One region of the Pacificimonas sp. ICDLI1SI03 genome, then DNA from elsewhere that is predicted to be linked to it. Evidence: riboswitches for the same ligand, from Rfam matches in the RefSeq annotation. Region 1 holds a riboswitch; each other region holds the start of a gene.

Region 1 (3,275 bases):
AGGCTGGCTGTGAGCACGAGGGTTGCGCTCCCCATCTTGATGATCTCGATCTCGTCTCTGGAAATGAGCACATAGAGTGTGCTGCGTCCGATCCCGAGATAGCGACAGGCTTCGGGTACGCGCATGGCGATCGGTTCGATGGCCTGGGGCCCGCATTGCTCGCAAGGATGCTCTGTCGTGCTCGCAGATGGCATAGCCGTCGATCCTTTCATCTTTCGGGTGATGACGGACCGACCTTGGGAAGCATGGAGGGAACAGGCCGGCCCGCCATCAGCACTGAGTATCGATCGATTAGGGCACCCTGCGCCACATGACGTTCCTACGCCGCAGCTGTCGTTCTTTCGCCGCAGCGCAGAGGCGTGGGGGCAAGCACTCCAGTCAAATGCACCGATGCTCATCGGGACGGCGAAGGACGTCCGGGCGAAAGCGGGTTACCGAACGAAAACAGCGCAGAACGCCAAGCGCCGTCGCCAATCTGTTTGATAGCAAAGAACTTTTTGAAATGAGCGCCGCAGGGGCAATATGGGTGCCGTCGCATATTACTGAACGAAACCAACCACCTGCGCCCCGACCGACGGCGGCGCTTTTATCTCGCCCTCATTTTCTTTCTTCAAATCAGACGCTTACGGACAAATACCCCACGCCGATTACGCCTGCAAGCGGAGTGCATCGCGACTGTATCCGGCGCTGCCAGCGACCTGCAGTGATAGCGTTGCGAGTGTGCTTCTGATTAGCAACCAAGCTGCAAAGTTTCTGTAGCGGCAGTGTCTAAGAGCGTCGCTAAATGATGCAACGCCAAGGCAGCGCAACGACGCGATCATCGCACACCAAGCGCCAGATATTCGGATTACGAGCGCACACGGGATACTCGACGATTGGTTGCAGCCACGCTCGTGGACGGCCTATGTGTCAGCTTCTGGGTCAATAATGTTGACGCTTTAATGTCGTGGTTTAGGGTGGGTGTGCGACGGTCGGCTTTTAGGCCGCGCATTCAATATAGAGGACATTGAACCGGCGACGAAGTTGGACCGTATGCGATCTGTCCGGCTTGCGCATTAGAAACTAAAATGCTGCCGTACGGCTTCCGACACCATTCGCGATATTTAAGAAAGGGTTGAGAATCGATCTCAGACGAAAGCGAAAGCTGGTGCCAATCCAAAGGTCGACGGATCAACATCTGGGCATTTCAGTTGGTGACCTAAACAGATACGATGGATTAAGTTCACCTACCCCCTAAAACGGCGACCATCGTCTTGCTGCGTTGCTCTGGAACTGCGCGCTTGCCGCTCATTCGACCAAAGTCTATGAGACGAGCGTCGGCAGAATCAAATGTCGATAAAGCGTGCCGGTAACGGGAACGCAGTGAGGTCTCGATAGGCCAATTCTGCGGCTGTCCCTGCAACTGTAAGCGGCGAGCGCGTAACATGGGTGGGGTTGGCTCCACAACCACTGGGCGGCAATTGTCGTCTGGGAAGGTATGTTTCGTGCGACAACCCGTGAGCCAGGAGACCGACCGGCGCGTGTCGCTCTTGCCGGGCTCATGGGATTGGCCAGGCGCGAAACGAATTTCGTCCGGGCGACGAGTAGCGGTTGGAGCCGCATCGGCAGGACTGCCGGGGGATGCACGCGTCCGTCCCTAGCAGTCTCGTCGACCGCACTCGTGCGGACGCTCCGGCCAAGTCGCCCGGCGCCCCGGAAATTCGTTCTCATGAAATACATTCACCTGTCGCTTCTGTCTTCCGTGCTTCTGCCGGCTCCATCGCTCGCTCAGACCATCGATCCCGCTGCCGATCCAGAGACATCCAACACCTCGATCGTCGTCACCGGGAACCGCGCCACCGATCCCATGCCGCTCGACCGGATCGGCGGATCGGTCACCGTCCTCGACGAGCAAATCCTCGACCGGAGGCAAGTCCGCGAGGTGTCCGACGTGCTCCGCGACGTCCCAGGGGTCGCGGTCGGACGGGTTCCCGGTCAGACACAGCTTCGGTTGCGCGGTGCTGAAGCCAACCATACGCTCGTCCTCGTTGACGGGATCGAGGTGTCGGATCCCTATGCCGGCGAGTTCGATTTCGGAACGCTTATCGCCGACGAGGCTTCGCGGATCGAGGTGCTGCGCGGACAGCAGAGCGCGATCTACGGGTCGGACGCGATCGGCGGCGTCATCCAGTACATCACTCTCGACGGCCGCGATGCGCCCGGGGCGGTCGCGCGGATCGAAGCCGGTTCGTTCGGCATGGTGAACGGTGCTGCCCGGATCGCTGGATATAGTGGCGATCTCGACTACGCGCTGTCCGCCACACTCAATACCACCGATGGCACGCCAGGCGCCCGGAACGGCACGCGCGATCTTGCGAACGACAGTGGTGCGGTGTCGCTGAAGACGACGTTCGCGCCATCAACCAATGCACGCCTCACTGGTGTATTACGCTACGCGCGCACCAATGCCGAATTCAACGACAGCGATTCCGATCCGGGAAGTCCGACCTTCGGATTCCAGGTCGATAGCCCCGGCAACCGCTTCGAGAACGAGGCTATCTATGTGCTCATCAGGGGCGAGCTAGACTTGCTCGACGATCGCTGGACCCAAGCGTTTTCGGCCCAGATCGCGGATACCCGGCGCGACGGTTTCGCTTCGACTGGACGCAGCTATGGCAGCGAGGGCCAGAGGTTGAAAGGGTCCTACGATACGACGTTGCGTATCGAGGCTGGCGGTCTGACCCACCGGGTCACGGCGGCTCTCGATGTCGAACGCGAACGCTTCCGTAACACCGATCCGACCGGCTTCGCATTCACCGGTCGCCGACAGATCGACAATGTCGGTCTCGTCGGCCAGTATGCGATCGATCTCGGAGACCGAGCGAGCGCGTCCGCATCCATCCGCAGGGACTGGAACGACCAGTTCGCCGATACAACCACGTACAGGCTTCAGGCGAGCTATCGGATCGCTGCGGCTACGCGAGTGCGCGGGGCCGTCGGATCGGGGGTGAAGAACCCCTCGTTCTACGAACTATATGGGTTCGTGGACGGCCGTTTCATCGGCAATCCCGACCTCAGGCCCGAGAAGTCGAGCGGATGGGAGATCGGGATCGACCAGTCGCTGTTCGGTGAGCGCGCTTCAATCGGGGTCACCTATTTCGAGAGCGAACTGGACGAAGAGATCTTCACTTCTTTTCCGCCCCCGAACTTCGTCGCCAGCCCTGGCAATCGCGATACCGTATCCAAGAGAAACGGCGTCGAAGTGTTCGGCGAGGCGCGCTTCGCGGAAGCTTGGC
Region 2 (3,275 bases), on a different contig from region 1:
CCGGCTTCGCGCGCGCGCAGATAGGTATAGGCCGCGTCGATCCGCCAGGCCTGTCCCAATTGCGCGTTGGCATAGGCCTCGACGCCGCGCCGCTTCGACGTGGCGTCGCTATTGGCGGGCGTCGCAATGAAGTCGGGCGCCGGGTAATCGGTGAAGATCTCGTCCTTCAGCTCGCTCTCGAAATAGGTCGCGCCCAGGACCACCGCCCTGTCGCCGAACGCCTGCTCCAGGCCGACTTCCCACCCCTCCGATTTCTCGGGCTGCAGGTCTTCATTGCCGATGAACCGGCCGTCATTATAGCCGAACAATTCGTAGAAGCCGGGGTTCTTTACGCCAGAACCCGCCGCCGCGCGCAGGCGTGTGCCGCTGTCAAAGCGATAGCTGCCCTGCACACGATATGTGGTGGTGTCGTCGAACCGTTCATTATCGTCATAGCGCACCGACGCGCCAAAGGACGCGTAATCGCCAAGGCCGAGTTCATACTGACCGACGAGGCCCAGATTGTCGTTCCGGCGCGCGCCGGTGAAGGCGAAGCCGGCGGGATCGGTATTGCGAAAACGTTCCCGCTCCACATCGGCCGCCCCCGTCAGCACATGACTGACCGCCGCATCGCCAAGGCGCAGCGATGTTTCATAGGACCCCTTCAGCCGGGTGCCGACATTGCCATAGCTGCGACCGGCGGCGTTGAAGCCATCGCGCGTCGTATCCGCGACCTGGGCCGTCAACGCATGACTCCAGCGGCGATCCAGCAGGTCGACTTCGCCGCGCACCAGGCCATAAAGCGCCTCGTTCCGCAGGCGGGTGCCGGGGGAATCGACGATCAGGCCAAAGCTGGGGCTGGTCGGGTCATTATCAGTATCGTTGAATTCCGCGGCCGTGCGCGAATATCTGCCGACCGCGACGATCCGCGCGTTCGCCGAGGGCGTCCACGTCCCCTTGAAGGAGGCAGCGCCCGTATCGTTCGACAGGTCGCGGCCACCGGCGCGGGCATTGCTGGTGCCGTCGGTGGTGTTGATCGTCCCGGAAAAGGCATAATCGACGTCGCCCGAAACGCCCGCCGCGCGTGCCGCAGCGTTCAGCGTGCCGAAGGAGCCACCCTCTACGCGCGCGCTGTAGCCCGGCGCCTCGCGCCCGGTCAGCGTGACATATTGAATGACGCCGCCAATCGCATCGGAGCCATAGATGGCGCTTTGCTGGCCGCGGATGATTTCGACGCGCGCCGCCTCATCGGCGACCAGCGTGCCGAAATCGAACTCGCCCGAATAGGGGTCGGACACTTCAATGCCGTCGACCAGTACCAGAACCTGGTTTGCCTCGCTGCCACGCAGGCGCACCTGAGTCTGTCCGGCAATGCGGCTGACCGCGACGCCGGGCACGTCCCGCAGAACATCGGAGATGGCGCGGGTCTGGCGCTGCTCCAGCGCCTCTGTGTCGAGAACGGTGATGGCGCTGCCATATTGATCGACCTGGATCGGCTGGCTGGCGCGGGTGCCGGTGACGACGATCTCCGTGCCGGCGACTGGGCTCTGGGCGGAAAGGTTGGTTTGCGCCGCAGCAGGCGCAAGGAAACAGGCCGCAAAAACAGCGGTCGTATAAAGATAAGTGGACTTCACAAAAAATAACTTCCTGGCGTCGAGCGACCAGGCCGGAGCGTCCGCGCGAACGGTCGACTGCCTTTGGCGGCCGGACGCGTGGGCGACCGCCTGAGCAGACGATGCGGCTCCAGCCGCACGTTCGTCGCTCAGACGAAATCGATTTCGCGCCTGGCCAATCCCATGGACCCGGCAAGAGCGACACGCGCCGGTCGGTCTCCTGGCTCACGGGTCGTCACCCGGCATGCGCCTTCCCAGATGTTCGGCCTTGGCCAAATCACCCAGTGACTACGGATCGTTGCCGGTCCGTCTGCATGCCGTGCTCGCCGCTTACAGTTGCAGGGTCAGCCGCAGAATTGCCCGGAAAAAGCCCAGGCGCACTGCGTTCCCGTTACCGGTGCGATGCGCCGACCCGCAATGCGGACCGACAAGGGCGCCTCTAACAACGCTCCCCGAATTGCGCAATCGCCGTCGTATATCTGCAGGGGCGGGGTAGTCGGAAGGTACGCGCTCCGCCTACTAGCGACAGCGCCCGCAAGGTCCGGAGTGGACGCATGCATCCGTGTCTTGAACGGGGGAGGAAGCGTCAGCGCCACTATCAAGAAAGGCTCGACGCCGTACCGCCGAAAATTTATGCGGTGGTCATCATAGAGGCTTATATCGATGGAATTCAGTTCGAGGTCCCGCCGCATTGCGGTTGTAGAAGATGACGGGGCCCTGCGCGTGCTTTTGTCCAGAACGTTGCGGGAGAACGGATTCGCCGTCGATGCCTATCGTTCAGGGGCGGAGTTTCGCACCGCACTTGACGATCTGTCATTCGACCTCGTCATCCTGGATGTCATGCTACCGGGCAGCAATGGCTTTGATATTTGCCGCTGGCTGCGCGCGCGCAGCGACGTGCCGATCATCTTCATGAGCGCACGCGGACAGAATACTGACCGCATCGTCGGACTGGAGCTGGGCGCGGACGATTATCTGCCAAAGCCTGTGGACCCGCAGGAGCTGACCGCCCGGGTCCGGGCAGTCCTGCGCCGCGCCGAGGCACGGCCGTCGGACGAGCCCGAAATGTCGGGGCTGCTGCATTTCGAAGGCTGGACGATGGACTGCCGGCGCCGCGAATTACACGCCCCTGATGGCAGCCGCGTATCGGTCTCCAGCGCCGAATTCGACCTTCTTGCCGTGCTGGTGGACATGCCGCACCGCGTCGTCGGCCGCGAGCTGCTGCTGGAACATTCACGCGGGCGGCTGGCCGCGGGCGACGGCAGCGATCGCAGCGTCGACGTTCTGATCAGCCGCCTGCGGCGAAAGCTGGGCAGCCATGACGGCGGCCGCGACCTGATCAAGACAGTGCATGGCATCGGCTATCTGTTCACGGCCGAAGTCAGCCGCTGATGGCGACCATCCGCTTGTGGCCGACGGGATTTACCAGCCGGGTCACCTTGCTGCTGCTGGCGGCGATCTTCGTTCAGTTCGCCATTGGCGGCTATCTTGTCGGACTGGGCGAGCGGCACATTCAGCAGGAGGATCTGGCGCGCAGGATCGCGGAGCAATTGCTGGTCGCAGAACGCATCATAGAGGCTGCCCCGCCCACGCAAAGAGCCCGCCTGGTCAGCGATCTGTCGACGCGGCACCTGGTGTTCTCCCTGCGGACGGATCGCCCCCAACTGGTCGACACCGACCACC
Region 3 (3,275 bases), on a different contig from region 1:
CATGGCGGGGGCGACCTTTTCCAGGCGACGAGCCGGCATGATCGTCATTTTGCTGAGGGCGGTGTTCAGGTCCAGCACGCCGCGTTCGCGCACGAAATGGCCGAGCACGCGGCTGAAGCTGCCGGCGCCGCGCGGATGCACCTTTGGATCGTTCATGACCATGCCGTCGGAGGCAATGGAAACGAAGGGATCGGCCATGGCCGCGTCGATCGCCTCCTGCGGGATCATGAAAATGACCACCGTCCCCTCCGGGTTTTCCTTGCGGTATTTGTTGAAGGTTTCTTCGGTCAGACGCTCGCCCGTGGCGGTCCACTGCACGTCGCCATAGGTGACGTTGGAACGCTCCTGCCAGCCTTCGGAAAAGAATTCGGAACCGAGTGCCGTCGATCCCGCCTCATAGGGGTAGGCCTCCGTCGTGACGTCGACGCCGTTCGCGGCCGCACCCTTCATGATTTCGATAACCGTTGGTGCATCGCCGAGCGCGGTCGACGTGACGTGGACCAGCTGCAGCGCGGCGCCTGTTGCCGCAGCGTCCGCGATCAGCTCATTGGCGACGGCGATGGGCATGCCGGGCGCACGGCTTTCCTCGCGCATACGTACATGGACAAAGACGGGCACGTCTGCTTCCGCCGCGGTCTTGAACGCGCGATAGATTTCGCGGCGACCGATGCCCGGCGCATATTCCAGACCGATGCCGATCCCCAATGCGCCGGCGTCGATTTCACGCTTCACCGCAGCGAGGATCGCATCCTCCTGCTCTTCATTCGCCGGGGTGGTAAGCGCGGCGGGGGCGAGGGTCGTTGCGCTGCTGCTGAGCGCGCCGTTCATGACGCAATTCTCTTCGGTCAGAACCTCTATGCGCGCGCACAGGAACGAAGCGGTCGCGCCGAAATTGATCAGTGCCTTGCCTGTTTTGTTGGCATAATAGTCGGCCACCGGCATGACGCCGGATTCCATTTCCATGGCCGTCGTGACACCGTCCAGCAGCTGGAAACTCTGGCTCTTCGGATCCTGTCCATGCGCGTGATAGTCGATGAAGCCCGGCGCCACGACTTGGCCGGTGGCATCCAGAACCTGCCTGCCGTTCAACGGTGTCGTGGCAATTGCCGCGACCGTGCCGTCATTAATGCCGACATTCGCAACCTCGTCGCGCCCGCTGGCCGGATCGATGACACGGCCGCCCTGGATCACGATGTCATAGGTGGCGTTCGCGTCATTTGCACTTGTCTGAGCACCCGCCATGCCCGGCAGCAAAAGCGCTGTGGAACAGACCAGAGCCGCCACTGCGGTCGTGATGCGGATACGGAGACGGTGGCTGCGGATTGCGCGAAATTCGGTCATGTGAAGCTCCCTCTGAATGCGCAATGATCTATGCCGGTGCCGCAAGAAAAGAAAGGGCACGGAAGATGGGTCTGGCGCTGGGTCGCTGAAACGCGCGCGGCCAAGCGGCGCCCGCTGCCCCCTGTTGACCGTCGCGCATGGAGGCGGCAAGGACCGTCGGGACGGTGCCTGTCCGCCAATAGGGGGGCAGGCTAAGAGGGAAGCCGGTGTGACGCCGGCGCTGTGCCCGCAACTGTATGCCGGGAATTCCGGGCCAAGACGTCACTGGACGCAGCATTGCGCCGGGAAGACGGCCCAGGGGTATCGATCGGCAAGTCAGGAAACCTGCCGTCGCGTCGTTCATCCGGGGCCGGGTCAGCCCGTCGGGGTCGGAAACAGCCGTTTCCAGCGTAGCGACAGATATTGGCCGCCACTTGGCGCCGTCGGGGTGTGGGTCCGGCAGAATTGCCGATCCATTCTCGCGCGGCGGGCCCTGCTGTCACTTGCCAGCGCGCGACCCAGGCCCGCGCGCCGGTTCATGCGGAACCGTTCATGCAACCTCTCCAGTATCTGTTTCCGTCAGGCACCGCGGCAAGGATTTTGCTGTAGCGTCGATGAAAGCCTTGCTGACCCTTCTGATTCTATCTGCGCTGGCGGCGTGCGGGGCGGAGACGCCTGTGCCAGAGGCCCAGGCGGACCACCGGCCGCGGCGCATCGTCAGCCTGGATTATTGCGCCGACCAATATGTCCTGAAATTCGCCGATCGCCAGGATATCCTCGCGCTGTCGCCCTATGCGCGTGAAAGCTTTTCCTACATGCGGGAGCAGGCGGTCGGCCTCAGGAGCGTGCAGCCGCATGCCGAAAACATTCTGGCCCTGCGACCTGATCTTGTCGTCCGCTCCTTTGGCGGCGGGCCGAACATGGCGGCGTTTCTGGAACAGGCCGGGGTATCCGTCGTGCAACTGGGCTATCCGGCGTCCCTCGCCGATGTCCGCGAAGAGGTGACGCGCCTGTCGGCAGCGTTGGGAAATGCGCAGGCGGGGCGCGAAGTCGTCCAGCATATGGACGAACGGCTCGCCCGCATTGGCCCTGACGCGCGCGCCCGCACCGCGCTTTATCTGACGCCCTCGGGTGTCACGACCGGGCCGGATACCCTGGTCAACGAGATGATCGAGGCGGCGGGTTTCCGCAATTTCCAGCGCCGCAAGGGCTGGAATCCCCTTCCGTTGGAGCGGCTTGCCTATCGGCGGCCCGATATCATCGCGGCCGCCTCCTTTGGCGAGGGGGCGAACAAGGTCGATAATTGGAGTGCGGCGCGCCATCCGATCGCCCGGGCGCAGCTGCGTGACAGGCCGGTGGTTTCCATGTCCGGCGCGTGGACGTCGTGCGGCGGCTGGTTTTTGCTGGACGCGGTAGAGGCGCTCGCCAAGACGCCTGCGGCTGCCATGGCCGATGCCGGTCCTGCAGCCGGGCGCGGGCGCGGGGGCGGGTCGTGAACATGCGCGCGCTGGTGATCCTGACGCTGTGCTGGCTGGCAGCGACGATGGCGGCGCTCATGCTTGGGTCTGTCCCCATCGATGCCGGGCGCATCCTTGCGGCCGCCCTCGGTTTCGGTAGTGCGGGCGACCAGATCGTCATCTGGCAAATCCGCCTGCCGCGTACCCTCGCCGCGTCGCTCGTGGGCGCGGCGCTGGGGATGAGCGGGGCCGCGCTGCAGGGACTGTTGCGAAATCCGCTGGCGGAACCGGGCGTGCTTGGTGTTTCCGCCAGTGCCGCGCTCGCCGCGACGACGGCGCTCTATTTTGGTCTGACCGCCGCCGGTCCGCTCGTCCTGCCGCTGGCGGCGATCGCGGGCGCACTGGCGGCGACCTTCATCGTGGCTGCCGCTGCGCTACGGACGCGGTCGGTGGTAACGCTGATCCTGATTGGCGTTGGCTTGTCCAGCTTTTCCGCCG

The links. A riboswitch is a leader RNA that binds a small molecule or an ion and turns the genes downstream of it on or off. The one in region 1 is predicted to bind cobalamin.
Region 2: another riboswitch for cobalamin. It lies ahead of ACSMXM_RS11415 (TonB-dependent receptor plug domain-containing protein); the one in region 1 lies ahead of ACSMXM_RS14310 (TonB-dependent receptor plug domain-containing protein).
Region 3: another riboswitch for cobalamin. It lies ahead of ACSMXM_RS11380 (ABC transporter substrate-binding protein); the one in region 1 lies ahead of ACSMXM_RS14310 (TonB-dependent receptor plug domain-containing protein).

What each region holds. Positions count from the first base shown of each region.
Region 1 covers NZ_JBSQAU010000002.1:486,894-490,168, forward strand. The annotation lists gene ACSMXM_RS14305 (helix-turn-helix domain-containing protein) at 1-194, opposite strand, end outside; cobalamin riboswitch at 1,301-1,532, shown strand; gene ACSMXM_RS14310 (TonB-dependent receptor plug domain-containing protein) at 1,709-3,275, shown strand, end outside.
Region 2 covers NZ_JBSQAU010000001.1:2,334,622-2,337,896, reverse strand. The annotation lists gene ACSMXM_RS11415 (TonB-dependent receptor plug domain-containing protein) at 1-1,613, opposite strand, end outside; cobalamin riboswitch at 1,786-2,036, opposite strand; gene ACSMXM_RS11410 (response regulator transcription factor) at 2,256-2,984, shown strand; gene ACSMXM_RS11405 (ATP-binding protein) at 2,984-3,275, shown strand, end outside.
Region 3 covers NZ_JBSQAU010000001.1:2,326,589-2,329,863, forward strand. The annotation lists gene ACSMXM_RS11375 (amidohydrolase family protein) at 1-1,341, opposite strand, end outside; cobalamin riboswitch at 1,487-1,687, shown strand; gene ACSMXM_RS11380 (ABC transporter substrate-binding protein) at 1,935-2,816, shown strand; gene ACSMXM_RS11385 (FecCD family ABC transporter permease) at 2,819-3,275, shown strand, end outside.